4 regions of the Streptomyces sp. NPDC041068 genome follow, and region 1 is predicted to be linked to each of the others. Evidence: riboswitches for the same ligand, from Rfam matches in the RefSeq annotation. Region 1 holds a riboswitch; each other region holds the start of a gene.
What was found. Region 1 has a riboswitch for cobalamin ahead of AB0B50_RS27515 (hypothetical protein). Riboswitches for the same ligand answer to the same signal wherever they lie in the genome.
Positions count from the first base shown of each region.

Region 1 (5,163 bases):
GACGAACCCCGCGAGGGGGTCCTGCCCGACGACACCGACCAGCGGGGCGAACTCCTGCGGGGGCGCGGTGGCCGTGCTCACGCCGTCGACGGCGACCCGGCCGCGCAGGCGGCCGCCGGTGAAGTGGGGCACCAGGCCGTTGACCATGCCGAGCAGGGTGGACTTGCCCACGCCGGTGCGGCCGGTGACCAGGCACAGCTCGCCCTCGCCGATGTGCAGGTCCACGTCGCGCAGGGCGGGCTCCACGGCGCCGGTGTAGGTGAAGGTGACCTCGTCGAAGTCGATCACGTGGCCGTCTCCAGGGGTTTGGTTGCCGTCGGATCCCCTGCGGGGTCCGACGACTTGGGGGGTTCCGGCGCCAGATAGGCGGGCCCCACGCCGACCAGGACCGCGAGGGCGGGCAGCGGCGCGACCTCCGGCCAGGTGAGCGGGGAAAGCGAGGGGTACAGGGACGCGGCGTCGGTGCGCGAGACCACGTACAGCAGGACGGCTGCGGCCAACCCGCAGGCGCACACCAGGACTTCGGCCGACTGCCACCGGTCGGGCCGGTACGTGCTGCGCCGCACCCGTCGGCCGCCGAGCACGAATCCGGCACCGGCGAGGGCAAGTCCCGCCAGGAGCAGGGGCGTTCCCAGGTAGGGGGGTGTGCTCGCGCCCATCGCCCCGTACAGGCCCGCGCAGACGCCGAGCAGCCCGCCCACCACGAGGGCGCCGGTGAGCAGCCGGGTGCGCGGGGCGAGGCGGCCGGTGTGGCCGTAGCCGTGCGATGCCATCGCTGCGGCCAGGGCCAGGGAGCGGTTCATCGCGTCCTCCAGGACCGGGACGACGATGCCGCGCAGCGCGCCGACGCCCTTGGCCGCGCCGCCGCGCAGCCGCCGGGCCCTGCGCACCCGCTGCACGCTCTCGACGAGCTGGGGCGCGACGGTCAGGGTGACGACGACGGACGTGCCGACCTCGTACAGGGCTCCCGGCAATGCCTTGAGCATCCGCTTGGGGTTGGCGAGCGCGTTCGCCGCCCCGATGCAGATGACCATGGTGGCCAGGCGCAGCCCGTCGTACAGACCGCCGAGCAGCTGTTCGGCGGCGACGGGGCCCAACAGGCGGATGCCCGCGGCCGCTTCGGGCAGGGTGACCTGCGGCAGCGTGAACAGGACGGTGCCGCCCTGGCCGCCGCCGAAGACGATCCGGAACACCACGCGCATGGTCACGATGAACGCACCGAGGACCAGATACATCCGGAACGCCAGGGCCCAGGGCGCGTCCCCGCGCCTGCGCACCACGACGAAGGCCACGACGGCGAGGATCATCACAAGGAGCACGGGATTGGCGGTACGACTCGCCGCGGCGGCCATACCGAGCGCCCACAACCACCAGGCACCCGGATGCACGGCACGCGGCAGCGAGCGCCACCTGATCGGGTTCTCACGGCGGCGCCCGGGGCCCGGGGTCTCGCGGCGCCGTTCGAGGGCTGCGGTCACACGGCGCCGCCCGGGGGCGGAGGCATCGCGGCGCCGTCCGGGAGCGGAATTCTCGCGCCCCCGTTCCAGCACTGCGGCCACGCGGCGCCGCCCGAGAGCGACCATCACGCGGCGCCAGCCAAGATCGGCAGTCACGCGGCGCCACCCGAGGTCGGCGGTCACGTGGTGGTGTCCGCGCGGGCCGTGCGCTTGCGGCGCCATGCCGTGAAACCGGCGCCGGAGGCGAGCAGTACGGCGGCTGCGATGCCGAGCAGGGTGCCGGTCGGGGCGCCCGAGGAACCGGCGGCCTCGACGGTGCGCTTGTCGTCGCCGCCCGTCCAGTCGGCGGCCTCGCTCGGGGTGATCACCGGGTTCGGCGAACCGGACGCGGACGGGGTGGCATCGGCGGACTTCTCCTTGCCGTCCTTGCCCTTCTCCTTGCCGTCCTCGTCCTCGTCCTTCCCCTTGTCCTTCTTCTTGCCCTTCTCCTCGTGCTCGTCGGGCAGGTCGCCGTCCTGGGGCTTGGCGTCCTGTCCGAGGCCCGCGACCGTGCCGGGCAGCGTGTCGCCCGCTCCGGTTCCGCCGTTCTGTGAACCGCCCGCTCCCCCACCGGAATTGCTGCCTCCGCCGATGGAGCCGGAGCCTCCGGGTCCACCGGAGCCTCCCGAACCGGAACCCGAACCGGAACCGGAACCGGACCCGCCGCCCGAACCGGAACCGCCACCCGCGGGCCGCTGAGGCGCCACCCGGGGCGAAGGCGCCTCGTCCGCCTCGCGGTTGTAGGAGAACGACCAGCCCTCGAAACTGCCGGTCGGCGGGGTGCGGTAGGTCGCGCCCTGCTGGCTGTAGGTCCAGGCACCGCCGTTGGGGGCGTGCCAGTAGGACCAGTACGCCTTGGTCGGCGGGGTGTCGATGCACGGCTCGCGATCGGTACCCGGCTTGCCCTCCAGACGGCAGATGAAGGACTCGCCCCACCTGTTGGTGCCGGTCACGTCGAAACCGGCCGCCTTGAGCGCGGCGAGCCCGCTGGCCTGGCTGCCCACCGCACAGCGCACGATGGTCCTGCCGCCCAGCTCGCGGAAGTCCACCACCACGGTCACGCCGTTCCCGTTCGGACAGAATCCGGCCCTGCCGCGTCCTGCGTCCAGGGCGTGCGCCGTGTCCGGTGCCGCGCCCAGGCCGAGGGCGACGGCGGACAGGAGCAGGCCGAGGGCGGCGGCGAACATGCGTATCGCGCGGGCCATTTCGGGTCCTTCGGGGCCGGGGCCCGCGCAAGGACCCAGGACACCCGTGACGAACCGGGGGCTCAGGGCTCCACGCTGCAGACCATGACAGAGAGAAGCAGTGCACATGGCGCGCCGGGCGATCCGACTCACGGCGTCGAGCGCCGCTCACGGTTGCAGGTCAGTGCCGGATTCCCACCGGCTTTCCCCAGTCGCGCATGCATTCAGTTGTCACTTCGTCAACAGACGAAGCCTTGCGAAGAGTACGCCCGGCGGGCCGGACCGGCCACCCCTTCAGGCTGTAACCATGATCACTGGACGCCGCGCGCCGCGAGGACCGCCAACTCCTCCGGCGTACGCGGCCCTTCGCCGACGCCGGGGACGAGGCCGTGCGCCCGCAGCAGCTCCGCGACGGCGATCCCCCACGGCAGGCGCAGTCCCGCCTGCGTCAGCAGATCTCGGTGGGCCAGCATCTCGGCCACCGGTCCGGTCCGCACCCCGGAGGGCGTGAGCAGCGCGGCGTCGTCGGCCCAGCGCAGGGCCAGGTCCACGTCGTGGGTCGCCATGACCACGGTGGTCCCCGCGTCCCGCAGGCGCTGCAGCGTGGTCAAGAGGCGCTCCTGGCCGTCGGGGTCCAGGCCCGCGGTCGGCTCGTCGAGGATCAGCACGCGCGGACGCATCGCCACCGCGCCCGCGATCGCGGTCCGCTTGCGCTGGCCGTAGGAGAGCAGGTGGGTGGGGCGGTCGGTCAGGGCGGTGATGTCGAGCGCGGCGAGCGCCTCGGCGACCCGCGCCCGGACCTCGGCGTCGGGCAGGCCCAGGTTCAAAGGGCCGAAGGACACGTCCTGTTCGACCGAAGCGGCGAACAGCTGGTCGTCCGGGTCCTGGACGACCAGCTGCACCGTGGTGCGCAGCCGCGTCAGACCCTTGCGGTCGTATGTCACGCGGGCGCCCTCGACCGTCAACTCGCCCTCGTCCGGCCGCAGTCCGCCGCTGAGCAGCCGCATCAGCGTGGTCTTGCCGCTGCCGTTGCGTCCGAGCAGCGCGAGGGCGCGGCCCTCCACGACGTCGAAGTCCAGGCCGCTCAGAACGGTGGGGCCTTCCTCGTACGCGTACGAAGCCGCACGCAGGGAGACCAGGGAGTCGCTCGGCCCACTGGGAGCGCCCGGCTCGCGAAGAGCACGCGGCTCGCTCATGGAAGGAACCTTTCGAGTACGAGGGTGAGGGCCGCGAGGCCCACGAGCAGGCCCGCGCTCGCGGCCACGAAGGCCCGGGAGATCCGGGCCTCGGGCACGAGGACCCGCAGGGTGCCGTCGTAGCCGCGTCCGGCGAGCCCGGCCTGCAGCCGGCTCGCCCGGCCGAAGGCCCGTACGAACGCGGTGGCGCCGAGGCCCGCGAGCGAGCGCCAGGTGGCGGCCCGTGTGGTGTGGCCGAGCCGGGCCGCCTGCGCCTGCCGGATGCGGCTCATGGAGTCCAGGAGCAGGAAGCTCATCCGGTACGTCACCAGCGCCACGTCCACGACCGGTGCGGGCACGCCCGCCTTCACCAGGCGGGGCAGCAGGTCCGACATCGGCGTGGTGAAGGCGAAGAGGAGCACGCCGAGCGAGGCCGCGGAGGTCCGCAGGAGCAGACCGCCCGCGCGTGCAGGGCCGTCGCCGGCGAGCGCCACGAACCCCTCGGGACCGCCGAGTTGGACGAGGAGGGTCAGGGCGCCGGTGACGCAGAAGCCGAGCGGCACGCGGTAGGCGCGCCACAGCTTGCGGGGCGGCACGCCCGCGGGCCCCAGCAGTACGGCGAGGGCGGCGATCACCACCAGGGCGGCTCCCGGCCAGGGCGGCAGGGAGATCGCGAGGACTGTGAGTCCGAGCCCGAGGACGGCCTTGTCGACGGGGTGACGACGGCGCCAGTGACTGCTGTGCGCCGCCGCGTCGATGGGCAGCACGCCGGGTCAGACCTGTTCCCTGTCGGCGCGGGTGTCCTCCGCGCCGCTCGACGAGTCCTCCGGGGCCTCCTCCGCCCGCGCGCGCTCCGCGCCCTGACGACGCCCTCGACGCAGCCCGAAGTAGTACGCGAGGACACCGGCGCCGATGGCCGCCTGCAGGGCGAACAACGCTGATTCGACTTCTCCGGACGGTGGTTCGTACAGCGGCGAGAACCACGGTTCGTAGTCCGGCTCGATCTCGGTGATCGCCGTCTCGGCCTGCGCGTCGGCACCGGTGAACGGCTCCTTCTTGTGGTCGCCGAGGCCGAACACCAGCGGAAACGCCGCGAGCGCGGCGACGACGACGAGCAGCAGGATGTTGATCTTCGTGTTCCGGTTCATCAGGCGCTGGCCTCCGTCTGCGTCGTCTGCTTCTCCGTGGCCGCTCGCTTGCCCTGCAGCAGCACGCCGAGCCGTGTCAGCTCGCCCTTGCTGGACTGCACGAGCAGCCGCATCACCAGGACGGTGAGCAGTCCCTCGCTGACGGCGAGGGGGATCTGCG
Region 1 covers NZ_JBEZCG010000012.1:188,404-193,566, reverse strand. Annotated here, with positions in the region: gene AB0B50_RS27525 (ATP-binding cassette domain-containing protein) at 1-288, opposite strand, end outside; gene AB0B50_RS27520 (CbiQ family ECF transporter T component) at 285-1,613, opposite strand; gene AB0B50_RS27515 (hypothetical protein) at 1,637-2,701, opposite strand; cobalamin riboswitch at 2,797-2,946, opposite strand; gene AB0B50_RS27510 (ATP-binding cassette domain-containing protein) at 2,992-3,876, opposite strand; gene cbiQ (cobalt ECF transporter T component CbiQ) at 3,873-4,622, opposite strand; gene AB0B50_RS27500 (energy-coupling factor ABC transporter substrate-binding protein) at 4,629-5,003, opposite strand; gene AB0B50_RS27495 (energy-coupling factor ABC transporter permease) at 5,003-5,163, opposite strand, start outside.

Region 2 (5,163 bases), on a different contig from region 1:
GGCCTTCTGGTACCACTTCGCGATCATGTTCGAGGCGCTGTTCATCCTGACCGCGCTCGACGCGGGCACGCGCGTGGGCCGCTTCATGCTGCAGGACATGCTCGGGAACGTGTACAAGCCCTTCAGGAAGGTGAGTTGGAAGCCCGGTCTCGTGCTGACCAGTGCCGCCGTCACCGGCCTGTGGGGCTACTTCCTCTGGGTCGGCGTGCACGAGCCGCTCGGCGGGATCAACCAGCTCTTCCCGATCTTCGGCATCGCCAACCAGCTCCTCGCGGCCGTCGCCCTCGCCGTCTGCACGACGCTGCTCGTGAAGTCCGGGCGCCTCAAGTGGGCCTGGATCACCGGGATTCCGCTCGTCTGGGACGCCACGGTGACGCTCACCGCGAGCTGGCAGAAGGTGTTCTCCAGCGATCCGCGCGTCGGCTTCTTCCAGCAGCGTTCGAACTATCAGGACGCCATCGACGAGGGCAAGATCCTGCCGCCCGCCAAGACCATGGACGACATGCACACCGTCGTCACCAACTCCACGGTGGACGGCGTCCTTTCGGCGGCGCTCGCCCTGCTCGTCGTCGTGGTGATCCTGGACGCGGGGCGGATCTGCGTCCGGCACGTCCGCAACCCCGAGGCCTCCCGGCTGAGCGAAGCGCCGTACGTGGAGTCGAAGCTGACGGCGCCCGCCGGGCTCTTCCCGACCAAGGAGGAGAAGCAGGAGGCCCAGAGGAAGCGGGAGCTCACGCCATGACCTGGCTGCTGCGGGGGCTGCGCTGGATGCGGTGGTACGTCCGCGAGCTGACCGACGAGTCGGCGTACGACCGCTACGTGGCACATATTCGCAGGGAGCATCCGGCGGCAACTGTCCCCAGCCGCCGCGTATTTGAACGGATGCGGACGGAACGTGAGGAGTCGGACCCCAGACAGGGGTTCCGCTGCTGCTGAGCAGGCAACTCCTCCTGTCCGTTATCCGGACAGGGGTTCCAAACCGCGAGACTGTGGCTTAGATTTCCCGCACGTTAAGCATGGGATAAGTGAGGGAACGGAGCCGCGATATGTCAGATGCGCCTGAAGTGAACAGACCGGTGGTCACGCCGGTCCGTGTGGTCATCGCAGCCTGCCTTGTCGCACCCTTCGTGGCAATGCTCTGGGTGAGTTCGTACGCGAAGATCGAACCGACCTTCATAGGCATCCCGTTCTTCTACTGGTACCAGATGCTGTGGGTGCTCATCTCGACGGCGCTCACGATGATCGCCTACAAGCTGTGGCAGCGTGACCAGCGCGCCCGCAAGGAAGGCGCGAAGTCATGAACGACGGCGTCAACGGCGTCGCGCTCGGCGTCTTCATCTTCTTCTTCGTCGCGGTCACCGTCATGGGCTTCCTCGCCGCCCGCTGGCGCAAGGCCGAGAACGACCAGAGCCTGGACGAATGGGGCCTGGGCGGACGGTCGTTCGGCACCTGGGTCACCTGGTTCCTGCTCGGCGGCGACCTCTACACCGCGTACACCTTCGTCGCCGTCCCCGCGGCGATCTACGCGGCCGGAGCGGCCGGCTTCTTCGCCGTGCCGTACACGATCCTCGTCTACCCGCTGATCTTCACCTTCCTGCCGCGCCTGTGGTCGGTCTCGCACAAGCACGGCTATGTGACCACCTCCGACTTCGTGCGCGGGCGCTTCGGCTCCAAGGGGCTCTCCCTGGCGGTCGCGGTCACCGGCATCCTCGCCACGATGCCGTACATCGCGCTCCAACTGGTCGGCATCCAGGCCGTCCTGGACGTGATGGGCATCGGCGGCGGCCCCGACACCAACTGGTTCATCAAGGACCTTCCGCTCCTGATCGCGTTCGCGGTGCTCGCCGCGTACACGTACTCGTCGGGTCTGCGCGCGCCCGCCCTGATCGCGTTCGTGAAGGACGGCCTGATCTATCTCGTCATCGCCGTCGCGATCATCTACATCCCGATCGAGCTGGGCGGCTTCGACGACATCTTCGCCAAGGCGGGCGAGGCGTTCGGCGTGGTCAACGAGGACACCGGCAAGCCGCGCGGCGCCCTCGCGCCGCCCGAGGCCGGGCAGTGGACGTACGCGACGCTCGCGCTCGGCTCGGCCCTCGCGCTGTTCATGTACCCGCACTCGATCACCGCGACGCTCTCCTCCAAGAACCGCAACGTGATCCGCCGCAACACCACGATCCTGCCGCTGTACTCGCTGATGCTGGGCCTGCTCGCGCTGCTCGGCTTCATGGCGATCGCGGCCGGGGTCAAGGTCGACAACGGCCAGCTGGCGATCCCGCAGCTCTTCGAGGACATGTTCCCCGACTGGTTCACGGGCGTGGCCTTCGCCGCGATCGGCATCGGCGCGCTCGTGCCCGCCGCCATCATGTCCATCGCGGCCGCGAACCTGTTCACCCGCAACATTTACAAGGACTTCATCAAGCCCGACGCGACGCCCGAGCAGGAGACCAAGATCTCCAAGCTGGTCTCGCTCCTGGTGAAGGTGGGCGCCCTCGTCTTCGTCCTCGGCATGGACAAGACGGTCGCGATCAACTTCCAGCTCCTGGGCGGCATCTGGATCCTGCAGACGATGCCCGCGCTGGTCGGCGGCCTGTTCACCCGGTGGTTCCACCGCTGGGCACTGCTCGCCGGATGGGCGGTCGGCATGGTCTACGGCACACTGGCCGCGTACGGCGTCGCCTCGCCCACGCAGAAGCACTTCGGCGGCTCCTCCGACACCATCCCGGGCATCGGTGAGATCGGCTACATCGGCCTGACCGCGTTCGTCCTGAACGTGATCGTGACGGTGGTCCTGACCTTCGTCCTGAAGGCCCTGAAGGCCCCCGAGGGCGTCGACGAGACCTCTCCCGAGGACTACACCGCGGACGCGGGCGACAAGGGCGTCTCGACCGAGCTGCCCAAGGTCGGAGCGGGCTCCGGCCACTGACCTCGCACCCCGCTCACGGCCGACGAAGGGCCGCCGGAGGATCCGGCGGCCCTTCGTCGTGCGTACGCGAGTTGACGTTTCGGAGCATGCGCCGGGCGGGCGGCCCCTCGCGACCGACACAAGATGTGGGCCTGCTTCAGAAACCCGGCACAAGATGTATGCTCGTGCTCGCTGTCGTCGCAGGGGAATCCGGTGCAAGTCCGGAACTGTCCCGCAACGGTGTATGTGTACGTCTTTGTCGTACCCGCAAGTCCGAGGACCTGCCGACAGTGTGCCCGAGCCGCCCGGCCCGGGCGCCGACCGTCCGGGCCTCGTGGAATGGGCCGGTGGACGCGGTGAGCCGCCCTGCCCGGGTGCGCCCGTGTGTGCCGTTCCCCTCCCCCAGGCCCAGAGCCGAGCGAGGGAGAGCCACGTGACCATCGCGCCTGCCGAACCTGCGTCAGCGAAGACCGCGCCGACCGACGAGGGTACCGACGGGCCAGGGACCGCGCTGCTGCGCACCCTGACCGACCTCACCGCCGACCTCCCCGACGCCGATCCGGGGCGGGTCGCCGCCGCCGCCCTGCGCGGCCGGTCGGCGCGCGCCGACGAGGCCGAGCTGAGGGAGCTCGCCACCGAGGCGGCCGCAGGGCTCATCTCCGAGGACCCCGCGTACTCGAAGCTCGCGGCCCGGCTCCTGTCGATCGGCATCCGCGAGGAGGCGGCGACGCAGGGCGTGCGCTCCTTCACCGACTCCATCGCGGTCGGCCACCGCGAGGGCCTGATCGCCGACCGCACCGCGTCCTTCGTGACCGAGCACGCGGTCCGCCTCGACGCCCTGGTGGACAACGCGCTCGCGGACGGCGCCGACTTCCGCTTCGGCTACTTCGGCCTGCGCACCCTGCACAGCCGCTACCTCCTGCGCCACCCGATCACCCGGCAGGTCATCGAGACCCCGCAGCACTTCATGCTGCGCGTGGCGAGCGGCCTCGCGGAGGACGGCAGCGCCCGCGCCGTGGACGAAGTCGCCGCGCTGTACGGCCTGATGAGCCGCCTGGACTACCTGCCGTCCTCGCCGACGCTGTTCAACTCCGGCACCCGGCACCCGCAGATGTCCTCCTGCTACCTCCTCGACTCCCCGCTGGACGAGCTCGACTCGATCTACGACCGCTACCACCAGGTCGCGCGCCTGTCCAAGCACGCGGGCGGCATCGGACTCTCGTACTCCCGCATCCGCTCCAGAGGTTCGCTGATCCGCGGCACGAACGGGCACTCCAACGGCATCGTGCCGTTCCTGAAGACCCTGGACGCCTCGGTCGCCGCCGTGAACCAGGGCGGGCGCCGCAAGGGCGCCGCCGCGGTCTACCTGGAGACCTGGCACTCCGACATCGAGGAGTTCCTGGAGCTGCGCGACAACACCGGTGAGGACGCGCGCCGCACGCACAACCTCAACCTCGCGCACTGGATCCCCGACGAGTTCATGCGCCGCGTCGCCGCCGACCAGGACTGGTCGCTGTTCTCGCCGGCCGACGTGCCCGAGCTCGTCGACCTGTGGGGCGAGGAGTTCGACGCCGCCTACCGCAGGGCCGAGGCCGCCGGGCTCGCCAAGAAGTCCATGCCGGCCCGTGACCTGTACGGCCGCATGATGCGCACCCTCGCGCAGACCGGCAACGGCTGGATGACCTTCAAGGACGCCGCCAACCGCACCGCCAACCAGACGGCGGAGCCCGGCCACACGGTGCACTCCTCCAACCTCTGCACGGAGATCCTGGAGGTGACGGACGACGGGGAGACGGCCGTCTGCAACCTCGGCTCGGTCAACCTCGGCGCCTTCGTGGTCGACGGGGACATCGACTGGGAGCGGCTCGACGAGACCGTCCGCACCGCGGTGACCTTCCTCGACCGCGTCGTGGACATCAACTTCTACCCGACCGAGCAGGCCGGCCGCTCCAACGCCAAGTGGCGTCCGGTGGGCCTGGGCGCCATGGGTCTGCAGGACGTCTTCTTCCAGCTGAAGCTGCCCTTCGACTCCCCCGAGGCCCGCGCCCTTTCGACGCGCATCGCCGAGCGCATCATGCTCGCCTCGTACGAGGCGTCCGCGGACCTCGCCGAGCGCAACGGCCCGCTGCCCGCCTGGGAGAAGACCCGCACCGCGCGCGGCGTCCTGCACCCCGACCACTACGGCGTCGAGCTGACCTGGCCCGAGCGCTGGGCGGCCCTTCGGGAGCGCATCGCCACCACCGGCATGCGCAACTCCC
Region 2 covers NZ_JBEZCG010000004.1:210,715-215,877, reverse strand. Annotated here, with positions in the region: gene AB0B50_RS10895 (carbon starvation CstA family protein) at 1-742, shown strand, start outside; gene AB0B50_RS10890 (YbdD/YjiX family protein) at 739-936, shown strand; gene AB0B50_RS10885 (DUF3311 domain-containing protein) at 1,047-1,301, shown strand; gene mctP (monocarboxylate uptake permease MctP) at 1,298-2,926, shown strand; cobalamin riboswitch at 3,068-3,209, shown strand; gene AB0B50_RS10875 (ribonucleoside-diphosphate reductase subunit alpha) at 3,339-5,163, shown strand, end outside.
Region 2: it holds a riboswitch for cobalamin, as region 1 does, so the genes downstream of both, AB0B50_RS10875 (ribonucleoside-diphosphate reductase subunit alpha) here and AB0B50_RS27515 (hypothetical protein) in region 1, are expected to answer to the same signal.

Region 3 (5,163 bases), on a different contig from region 1:
GCGACTCGACCTCGTCCTCGATGTGCTCGCCGAGGACCTGGAATCCGCCGCAGATCCCGAGCACGGGCCGCCCCTCGGCGGCCCTGCGCGCCAGCGCGTCCGCGAGCCCGCGCTCGCGCAGCCACCGCAGGGCGCGGACGGTTCCCCGAGTCCCGGGTACGACCACGAGGTCGGCGTCGACGAGCTCCTCGGCCCGGTCCACGAACCGCACGACGACACCCGGCTCGGCGGCCAGCGCGTCCACGTCCGTGAAGTTGGACATCAGCGGTACGGCGCACACGGCGACCCGCAGCACGTCCTCGCCGACGGGCGGCGCGACGACGGACTCCCGTACGGCGCCCCGCAGGGACACCCGCAGCCCGTCCTCCTCGTCGATCCCGAGCCCGTGCTGGAACGGCAGCACACCGAACGTGCGCCGCCCGGTGAGCCCGTGCAGCATGTCAAGGCCGGGTTCGAGCAGCGACACGTCGCCGCGGAACTTGTTCACCAAGTACCCGGCGACCAGCTCCTGGTCCTCGGCACTGAGCAGCGCGGTCGTCCCGAAGAACGAGGCGAAGACCCCGCCCCGGTCGATGTCCCCGACCACGAGCACGGGAAAGCGGGCGGCGCGCGCGATGCCCATGTTCACGATGTCGGTACGCCGCAGATTGATCTCGGCGGGACTGCCCGCTCCCTCACAGATCACGGCGTCATAGCTGCCCCGAAGCTCCTCCAGGCATCCCACGACGGTGTCGAGCAGCGCCGCCTGACGCCCCCCGTGATAGCCGCGCGCGCTCATCTCGCCCACGGGCTTCCCCATGAGCACGACCTGACTCGACCGGTCGCTGCCGGGCTTGAGCAGTACGGGGTTCATCAGCGCGCTCGGCTCGACACGGGCGGCCTGCGCCTGCATGGCCTGCGCCCGCCCGATCTCGGCACCTTCGCGCGTGACGAAGGAATTGAGGGACATGTTCTGCGCCTTGAAGGGCGCGACGGACACACCCTTGCGCACCAACCACCGGCAGATCCCGGCGGTGACGACACTCTTCCCGGCATCGGAGGTGGTCCCAGCAACAAGCAGCCCACCACTCATGAATATCTCCCAGACTGACGCGACTGTCCTGGTCCTGGCTGTGCTGGTCCTGGCTGTCCGGACCACTCTGGCCGCTCTGGCCGTCCTGGCCGCCCCGGCTGTGCCCACCCGTTCCGCAGGGCGGAACGGGTGGGCACAGCCCCAACCGCCGGGCGCCGTGTCAGCCGAGCAGCAACCGCGACTCCGAGAGCCAGCCAGCTCACCCGCCGAGAAAGCTTCACAGCCCGCTCGATGTCCTCGACCCGCACATCGCGCCCGTCCCCATTCAGAACAGGCCGATGCTCAACCCGACCCCCATAAGAAAGCGTCCCCCCGAGCCGAACCCCCAGCGCCCCCGCGAAAGACGCCTCGACGGGCCCGGCATTGGGACTCGGATGCTTCGCCGCATCCGCCCGCCAGGACCGCAGGGCCCCCCGCGGCGAGTCCCCGGCGGCAGCCGCCAGCACCGCGGTGAGCCGCGCCCCCGGCCACCCGAGAACATCGTCCAGCCGGGCGGCAGCCCACCCGTACCGCCGATACCGCGCCGACTTGTGCCCCACCATGGCGTCCAACGTGTTCACGGCCCGGAACCCGACAAGCCCGGGAACCCCGCCCACCGCACCCCACACCAACGCCCCGACCACCGCGTCGGACGTGTTCTCGGCGACGGACTCGACCACGGCCCGCGCGATCCCGTCCGCGTCCAGGGCCTGCGGATCCCGCCCGCACAGATGCGGCAGCCGCTCCCGGGCGACCTCGATGTCCCCGGCCTCAAGGGCCCCGCCGATGGCCCGCGCCTCACGCCCGAGGGAGGTCCCGCCGACCACGGACCAGGTCGCGGCGGCGGTCAGCGCGACGGATCCGGCGCGTGAACGGCGTACGAGAGAAGAAGCGAGGGCGGCGGCACCCGCCGCGCCTCCGGCGCACACCACGGCGTGCAGCGCGCCCCACCCGCGGTGGTCACGCCACAGCACCCGCTCGACGGCACCCGCGGCACGCCCGAACGCGGCGACCGGATGCCCCCGGCGGGGATCGCCGAGCAGCAGGTCGCCGATGAGGCCGGCGGCGGCGCCGTACGCGAAGTCGCGATCGGCACTCACGGGCTCAGCCCGCAGCCGTACTGAGGAGAGAACTCGTACTCAGGAAGGGAACCGGCACCGGGCGGCCGAGCATGGCGATATGTCCTCACTCAGGGTGTCCGCGCCCTGGTTCGACGTGATGCGGCGGCGAGAGTTCCTGGCTTGCGGGGAGCGTCTCCCCGATGACAGTGGCGGGACCGCGCCGGATTCGCACCGGCTTCCTCTTCTGCCGCCGTAGTTGGCCCCGGCAGTCCACCACGCCCCGCGAACGCCCGTCAACTCGCCGTTGACCTGCGGCGGGAGAGTGTGTTGGGACCCACACGGGACCGGATTGCCTCTGGCCGATCGGATCCGCCCGCCCTAGTCTGAAAACGAGAATCGGAGAGCGGCAGAAGCACGGCAGCTGCCTGGTTTCGGACATGTGAGGCCGTTCGTCCCGGCGCCCTGTGCTGCGGTGTGTGACGGCGCTAGGGTCGTCGGTCACGGTGGGACGCCCCAGTGGACGCCGCCTCTCGATCTGAGGAGGTATGCGTGGTCGACGGGGGCCCATCCGCGCAGCAGTGGCGCACGAGCAGTCGCTCGGAGAATGGGAACGAGTGCGTGGCCGTGCGTTTCGCCGGGGAGGGGGTGATGGTTCGTGACTCCAAGGATCCGGATGCGGCAAGGCTTGCCTTCTCCCGCGGCGCGTGGCGCGGCCTGCTCACCGCTCTCAAGTCCGGGAGTTTCCACGGCGCATAGCGTCCGGGCCTGAACGGGGGAGAGGTCGATGAGCGTCGGTGAAGGGAGGGGAACGCCGCATCTCGACGGCGCCTCTCCTTGGGGGTACTCCCTGCTGTGCGGCTTGTTGGCGAATGTCGTGGGGGCGGCGGCCTCGCTGCTGGTGGACGGATCCCGCGGCAAACTCGTCGTATGGCTGGTGACGGCGGCTGTGGTCGCCCTGGCCATCGGACTGTGGTCGGCGGGGTACGGCCCGGTCAGGGCGTACCGCGCGGAGTCCGTTCGTCTGGTGAGCCAGGGGCGTCGCCGGGAGCGGGACCACGGTTGAGCCGGGTGGCGGCACGGCCACGGAGGAACGCTCCGAGTCGCCGCCCTGCCCAGGTGAGCAGGGCGGCGCCGACGATGCTGAGGGGCATCCACACGCCCTTGGGAAGACTGACCCGCACGCCACGTGCGGCGTGGACGAGCAGGGCGAGGGCGAGGATCACGAGGACCACGGCGCAGCCACCCCAGAGCATCGCGACCTTGAACCGGGCTATCGCGTTGTCTGAGTGCGCCTTTTCCATGCCCATCTCAAGCTCCTGCTCGGCAGCCAACAGCTTGAGGTAGCGATCGGTGGTCTCCTCCTCCTTGATCACCAGGCCCCGCAGGTCGTTGTCCGACAGCGCAGGCGGACGATCGTCCTCCGCCACCTCCGCCCCCTGGAAGACCGTGCGGAACCAGTCCCGTACGGCACTCCAACCGCTCGGTCCGGTGGGCGGCATCGTCCCTCCCTGCGTGCCTGGCAGCTCCCTGCTCCCAGGCCTAACTGGTGGCGAAGTCCTCGGCGGCGACCCGGTCGATGAAGCGGATCGCGTCGTCATCGCTGAGCGCGAGGTCGTTGATGGTGCCGAAGCACTCCTGGTACCGGGCCAGGAGCGCGTGATCGTCGCGAATGGCGAGCGAGCCCGCCGCGTGCTCCACCCACAGCAGGTCGTCGTCGTCCTTGAAGCCGAGGAGGACGAAGCTGCCCAGGGTGCTGTAGTGCGCGCCTGCGGAGAAAGGGAGGATCTGGACGGTCACTCGGGGGAGCTCCATCATCTCCTTGAGGTGCTGGAGCTGATGGCGCATCACCGCGGGTGTGCCGATGCGACGTCGCAGGGCCGCCTCGTCCACGATCAGGAACGTCTCGGGGGTGTCGTCGCCTTCGAAGAGGCGCTCCTGGCGGGCCGTCCGCAGTTCGACCACGCGCCGGGCGCGCTCCTCGGGGACGCGGGGCGCGAGCAGCGCCTCGGCGTAGTCCTCCGTCTGCAGATAGCCGGGCATCACGATCGGGTGGTAGGTGCGGATGGAGTTGGCGGCGCTCTCATACCCCAGGTACTGCGTGAAGGTCGGGTTGAGGACGTCGGAGAAGTCCGTCCACCAGCTCTGCCCCTTCGATCCTCGGGCCGCCTCCTCCAGTTCGGCGACGAGTTCGGGGGAGTCCACGCGGTAGTGCTGCAGCAGTGCGCGCAGATCGGTCACGGAGACACTGACGGTGCCCGCCTCGATACGAATGATCTTGGAAAGGGACCACTCCAAGGCGTCGGATGCCTCGCGCTGGGTCAGTCCGGCCTTCTCGCGGGCCTTGCGCAACTCGATTCGGAGCCTGCGTCGATTGAGACTCGGGTCAACAGCCCTGGGCATCCTGCTCCTTCTTCCGTCGAACGGGGTCCTGTAGTAAGCCTGGCGATACGCCATATGCTTACGGACCCTATCAGGAAGCCGTCAGCAGTATGCTATGCGCTCTCCGCCCAGAGCCAAGAGCTCACACCAATCTGACATGTGTCGTTTCTCTGGAGTCACGGGAGCGCCGGGAGACGCAGAACGCGCGCGGGGCCGGGAAGCGATGTGCTTCCCGGCCCCGCGCGCGTTGCGCGTTTTTGCTGTGAGCCCGTGCCGGGCCCTCGTCAGGCGACGATCAGATAGATCCCGTACGCGACGGCCGCCGCGCACAGCGCGAAGCAGGCGTACGCGCCGGTGCGGGCCAGGGCCGCGGAGCCGCCGCCGGAGGCCGACGCCGTCTCCTGCTTGGAGAGGCCGACGATGCCGAGGGTGAACAGGCCCACCAGGGCCACCGTCACCGCGAGGCTGACTCCGAAGACGGAGCCGAGAGCTGCCCAGTCGATGCTCATGCTGATCTGTCCTTACACCGTCGCGGGCCTGGCGGGGTCCGCCATGGCGCCGGTCGTGGTCGTGGTCGGGGCCGTGGCGGCCTTGACCGGGTCGTCGGAGGAGGCGCCCGCGGTCGCCATCGCGCCCGCCGGGGGCGGCGTCACGGCGGCGATGGCGGTGGTC
Region 3 covers NZ_JBEZCG010000010.1:332,922-338,084, forward strand. Annotated here, with positions in the region: gene AB0B50_RS24505 (cobyric acid synthase) at 1-1,072, opposite strand, end outside; gene AB0B50_RS24510 (cobalamin biosynthesis protein) at 1,069-2,151, opposite strand; cobalamin riboswitch at 2,262-2,394, opposite strand; gene AB0B50_RS24515 (DUF397 domain-containing protein) at 2,662-2,868, shown strand; gene AB0B50_RS24520 (hypothetical protein) at 3,105-3,611, opposite strand; gene AB0B50_RS24525 (helix-turn-helix transcriptional regulator) at 3,652-4,512, opposite strand; gene AB0B50_RS24530 (hypothetical protein) at 4,776-5,000, opposite strand; gene AB0B50_RS24535 (inorganic phosphate transporter) at 5,013-5,163, opposite strand, start outside.
Region 3: it holds a riboswitch for cobalamin, as region 1 does, so the genes downstream of both, AB0B50_RS24510 (cobalamin biosynthesis protein) here and AB0B50_RS27515 (hypothetical protein) in region 1, are expected to answer to the same signal.

Region 4 (5,163 bases), on a different contig from region 1:
CCAGTCGGGGACGCTCCCGAAGTCCGCGGCCGCGTGCATCGCGTCGGAGTGGGCCGTGTCGGCGTGACCGGTTCCGCTCAACCGCCTCAGTCCTCCCCGTGCTCGTTCCCGTACTCGTTCTCCCACAGCACGTCGGAGATCGCCTCGTTGATGCCCTTGATGCTCACGCCCGCGCTGGAAACGGTGTCCTGCTTCTTCAGGAAGTCCCGGAAACTGCTGTGGTAGATGCTGAAGCGAGGACCGTCCGGAGTGCTCTCCCGGCGGAGGAACTGCCGCCAATCCGTGAGGACTTCCTGGATCCCGATGGCGTCCGCCCGCGCGTCGGTTTCGCGCATCACCCTGGCGAGCAGGGCGATCGAGACCGGTGATGCCACCTCGCACAGCACGTACACGACCCAGATCTTGGTGCGCGGGGACGGCCGCGCGGTCATGCCCATCAGCCGCCAGTGGCTCTCGTAGTAGTTCTCGAGGCCGTGGGGCAGCTGCTGGATGTCGAGGTCGCTGTACAGGCCGCCGCTCAGTTCCGGGAGCACATGGCGCAGGTACATGAAGTTGCCCTCGCTCTTCTCGGCGAGGACGTCGACGAACCGGCCCAGCGGGATGCGCTGGTATGCGAGCCACGCCGCCAGTTCGGAGTGGGAGCCGCCCGTGCGCGTCAGGAAGTCGCGGATGTCGACCATGGCGGCGCTCAGGTGCTCGCCCAGGTCGTACCGGCTCCACGCCGTCTCGATGCGCAGCGGCACCTCGGCCCGGCGGCTGCTGACCAGGACGTACACGCCGGCCGGCAGCACGGGCGGCAGGAACAGGACGTTCACCGCGTCCGACTCCTCCTGCCGCTCCGCCTCGTCCAGGGCGTCCACCGCGACGATCAGCGGCACGTCGTCGGGCAGAGCGGCACGGGCTTCGGCGAGCATCCGGCCGACGAGTTCGCCGTAGCGGCCTGTGTCGCCCGCGTCGGCCGGGGCGGCGATGCCGTACTTGGCACGCAGCTGGGCGCCGAGGTTCGTCACGAACTGCCGGGCACCGACGATGCCTTGGCTGCGTACGTTGAAGTGAGCCACGCAGCCGGTGCGGCGCACGTACTCGGCCATGATCGCTGTCTTGCCGTCGCCCGGATCACCCTCGAGGCGGAAGTATCCGCGCCCCGCGGGCCCGCCCACGAAGTCGTCGATCGCGTCGAAGACGTACTCGCGCCCGAGGAAGCCCGCCGTCTTGTCGTCGATCAGCCCGGCCGCACCGCTCGGCAGTGTCACCGGTACGTCCAGGGCGCGGGCCACCTCATCGACCTGCGCGCCGAACCCGTCGTGCCACCGGATGCGGCGGAACGGGCCGACGGGCGCGGCGAGTCGGCCGAGGTCGGTGCCGTCCGGTGCCAGCAGGAACAGCGCGGGGGTGCCGTGCGAGCGCCGCCTCTCCACGGCGCTCGCGATCTGCTCCGCCACGTCCCGTTCGGCCGGGGTGGAGGCGGACGTGGACGTGCCTGTGGTCCCGGAGAGGATCGCGAGGAAGTGCGTGCAGGTGTCGTCCGCCCGCGCCGCCACCGGGACGCCTCGCGCCCGGAGTACCGCCGTCAGCCGGGCGGCGAGCGTTGCGTCCGCGGGCGCGCGTGAGGAGAAGGCCATGAAGACGCGAGGTCGTGCTGTCACATTCCTCCGCTCAGGGGAGCGTCGGCTTCCACCGTTCAGGGGAGCGTCGGCCCTGCCGTTCACGAAGAGAGTATTCCTCCGGCTCCTGACCGTCAGCCCTTGACGACCGTCTCCGTTCCCCCCTCCGAGCTCGCCGTAGCAGGGGCCAGTGCGCGTTCGGCCAGGACTCCGAACACCAGCCCGAAGGCGGTCCACAGGGTGATCTGGACGGCGATCGCCGCCAGCCGGAACTCCCACAGCGCAGCGGCGGGGAAGTGCTCCGGGACCTTGCTGAAGGACGGCAGGAACACGTAGGCGAGCCCAACGGCGAGGACGTAGAACGCGCTCGCGGCGATGGTGGCGTTCCAGTTGCCCAGCAGTGGTGCGAGGCGCTTGCCCAGGACCACCGCGCCGACGGCGAGCAGCACGCCGAGCGCGATCATGAGGAAGTACAGGGCGGTGCGCCGTCCGACCGTGTCGGGGTCGCCGACGGCCGGCGGATTGGCCGGGTACTTCAGGAACGGCACGACGTACACAGTGATCAGACCGGCGGCCGCGAGGAGCAGCGCGCTCGCGCGTGGCCCGAAGCGCCCGATGCGGCCGAGCGCGAAGCAGTACGCGAGGGCGGTGATCCCGCCGAAGGCGACTCCATAGACGAGAACACCGGTTGACAGGCCGGCGGTGGACTGCAGCGTGCGGCTGACGACTTCCGCGCCGTGTTCGTCTTCGTGGGCGTGCGCCTCCTCGAAGGCGATCGCCGCGTCGACGCCTGGCTCACCCAAGAAGTAGGAGACGGCGAGGGCGAGCATGCTCGCGGCGAGTCCCGCGAGCATGCCACGCACCAGCAGGTTGCGGACAGTTGCAGAGTTCATGGGCTGTACGACTCTCCGCTGCCGTCAGTGGCAGGGGAAGCCGAGCAGGTGGCGGGCGTCATGCACCCATTCGTGGACGTCCTGGCCGCTCATCACGGATGTGGCGCCCTGCTCGACGCCGACGAAGTAGAGCAGGACCAGCATCAGGATGCCGAAGAAGACCGCCCAGGGCGCGATGGCGCCGATCGGCAGCTTGGCTGGTACGGCGGTGGGGGTGGTGGTCGGCTGAGCGGCAGACTGCGCCATGGCAGGCCCTCCCGGGGAACTCGCGTCCCGTCTCGGTGGTGCACAGGACGGCGGGGCGGGTCTGACTCACGCGGCCCACCCAGGGGTGAGGACCGGGTTTACAGTGGCGCGACCGTGCCGGAGTTCCACCGGCTTCCGCGAACCCGTCGTCGATATCGACGAGAAGGTACCGCGCAGGGAAGAGGAGGCCAAGGGCGTGAGGGAGCACGGTCATGGGGTGCACGGGGCGTGAAGTCCCGCGGGCAGCAATGATGTTGAGAAGCGGGACGGACGTGTGACGAGTCGAGTCGTGTTGATCTCACCCGCCATCAGCGGGGCGCTGCGGGAGGCGCGCTTCGACGACAGGTGCCCGCTGGATGCTTCTGGTCTGAGGCGTGCGCGGGCCTCGGCCGAGGGTCTGCCGCCGGGGGACCGTGCCTGGGTCTCCCCTTCGGTGCGCTGCCGCGAAACGGCCGAGGCCCTCGGTCTGGACGCCGCGGTCGTACCCGCACTGGTCGGGCTCGATGTGGGGCGCTGGCGCGGCGCGACCCTGGCCGAGGTGAGCGCACGGGAACCGGAGGCGGTGAGCCAGTGGCTGGCGGATCCGGACTCGGCGCCTCATGGTGGCGAGTCGGTACGGGACTTCTGTGATCGGATCTCGGCCTGGCTGGACGGGGCCGCAGAGTCGCCAGGGCGGAGCACGGCCGTGGTGGATCCGGAAGTGGTGCGAGCCGCGGGGGTACGGGTGCTCGGGGCACCCCAGTCGGCGTTCTGGCGGATCGACGTGCCGCCCCTGACTGCGACGGAGCTCAGCGGACGAGCCGGGCGCTGGAACATTCGGTTCGGGCAGTCTCTCGAGCGGGCGCCGGGCCCACCTGACAGTGGTGCGTAGAGGGTACGCAGATGCGGTCGGCGTGAGAGGGCGTACGGCGGAGCCTTGCTCGGCAGGGCCGGGGGGCCGAGGGCGTGGTGTCCCGCGCCGAACACCGGCCGCACTGATCGGACTCAGCGGCCGACCGCCCAACTTCCTTGCTCAATCCCTACCCGGCCACGATGCCCCCCCAGGTCGGAAAGGGGGCTTGACTCTCGGGCCGACAACCACGATCCCCTCTCGCCTGCGGAGAGGGCCAGTTCGGAGAGCGCCGAGAACGAGGCGCGGACCGCCGCCCGCATGCGATGGCGTAGTCGTGCGGGCAGCGGGGGACCGTAAGGGGGAGAACCGTGTCGTCAGGCGCTGACGTAGAGGTCGGATGCCTCAGGTCTGCTCCCTGATGTCCTTGTGTGCGCCGACTACCCCTCGTCCTCCTCGTCGTCGCCCTCGAAGAAGTCGCCCACCTCGTCGACTGCTTCGGCCGCAACCATGCCGCCGACGACGCCGACCGCGAGCCCGGCCGCGCCGGCCGCGACGACGGTGCCCATGCCGGGTCCCGAGCGGTGGTGATCCTCGCGCCCGTGGTGGTGTTCGCCGTGGCCGTTCCCCGAGCCATAGGGGTCACCGTGTCCATACGCGGCGTGCGAGCCGTACGACGAGCGGTGCTCGATGACCTGCCGAATCCAGCCGTCGACCACGCCATTCCAGTCCGCGCGCGCCGCCTCGTCGTGGCCCACCGCGAACCGGGTGACGGTGTCATGGCCGGAGGAGAAGACCCCGCCGCGCTTGTCCGCCTCCAGGACCACCTCCATGCCCCCGGGGCCGGCGAGGAAGGTCAGCTCGATCTCGTTGACGGCGTGGGAGTACCGCGGGGCCGGGGTGAGCTCGATCTCCTGATAGAAGGGAAGTTGCTGGCCGGTACCGCCGATGCGGCCGTACTCCAGGTCGGCGGACCGGAAGCCGAAACCCAGTTGGCCGAGGGCCTCCAGGATCGCCTCCTGTACGGGCAACGGGCGCACGGTGAGCGGGTCCAGGTCACCCTTGTCCTTCGCGCCCGCCACCGACAGTTCGGTACGCACACCGAGCACAATCCCGAGACCCTGCCCGTACAACTCCGAGACGGGGGTCTCCCAGGGCAGCGTCACGCTGAACGGCACGCTGCGCTCCTCGCTCGCGGCGAGGCGGAACCCGCCGCCGACAGTGAACCGGTCGAAGGTGACGACACCCTCGCTCTCACCGCCCTCGTGCTCGGCCTCGACCCGGGCTACCAGCTCCAGGGTGATGTGCTCGATGTCGAAGTCGGCGTTGCCGCCCTTGAGATGGACCTGACCCGACAGACTGCCACCGGGCTGGACCGCACCCGGGTCCAGGACCGTGTCGACCGTGGGGCCACCCACACCGAGCGAGCCGAGCAGCCGTTTGAACACCATCGCGGCGTCCACTCCTTCATGTGATCGTTCGTCAAAAGCCCTTATCTACAGGGCTGTAGAAGTATAGAGGCCGCTTCGAGTCGCAGGCGAGCACCCATGAGGGGTGGCGGGAGGGGTAGGTGTTCAGGTCGTGCGGACCG
Region 4 covers NZ_JBEZCG010000001.1:439,055-444,217, forward strand. Annotated here, with positions in the region: gene AB0B50_RS01650 (hypothetical protein) at 1-81, opposite strand, end outside; gene AB0B50_RS01655 (hypothetical protein) at 87-1,646, opposite strand; gene AB0B50_RS01660 (CbtA family protein) at 1,739-2,497, opposite strand; gene AB0B50_RS01665 (CbtB-domain containing protein) at 2,522-2,743, opposite strand; cobalamin riboswitch at 2,780-2,932, opposite strand; gene AB0B50_RS01670 (histidine phosphatase family protein) at 3,018-3,614, shown strand; gene AB0B50_RS01675 (sporulation protein) at 4,013-5,023, opposite strand.
Region 4: it holds a riboswitch for cobalamin, as region 1 does, so the genes downstream of both, AB0B50_RS01665 (CbtB-domain containing protein) here and AB0B50_RS27515 (hypothetical protein) in region 1, are expected to answer to the same signal.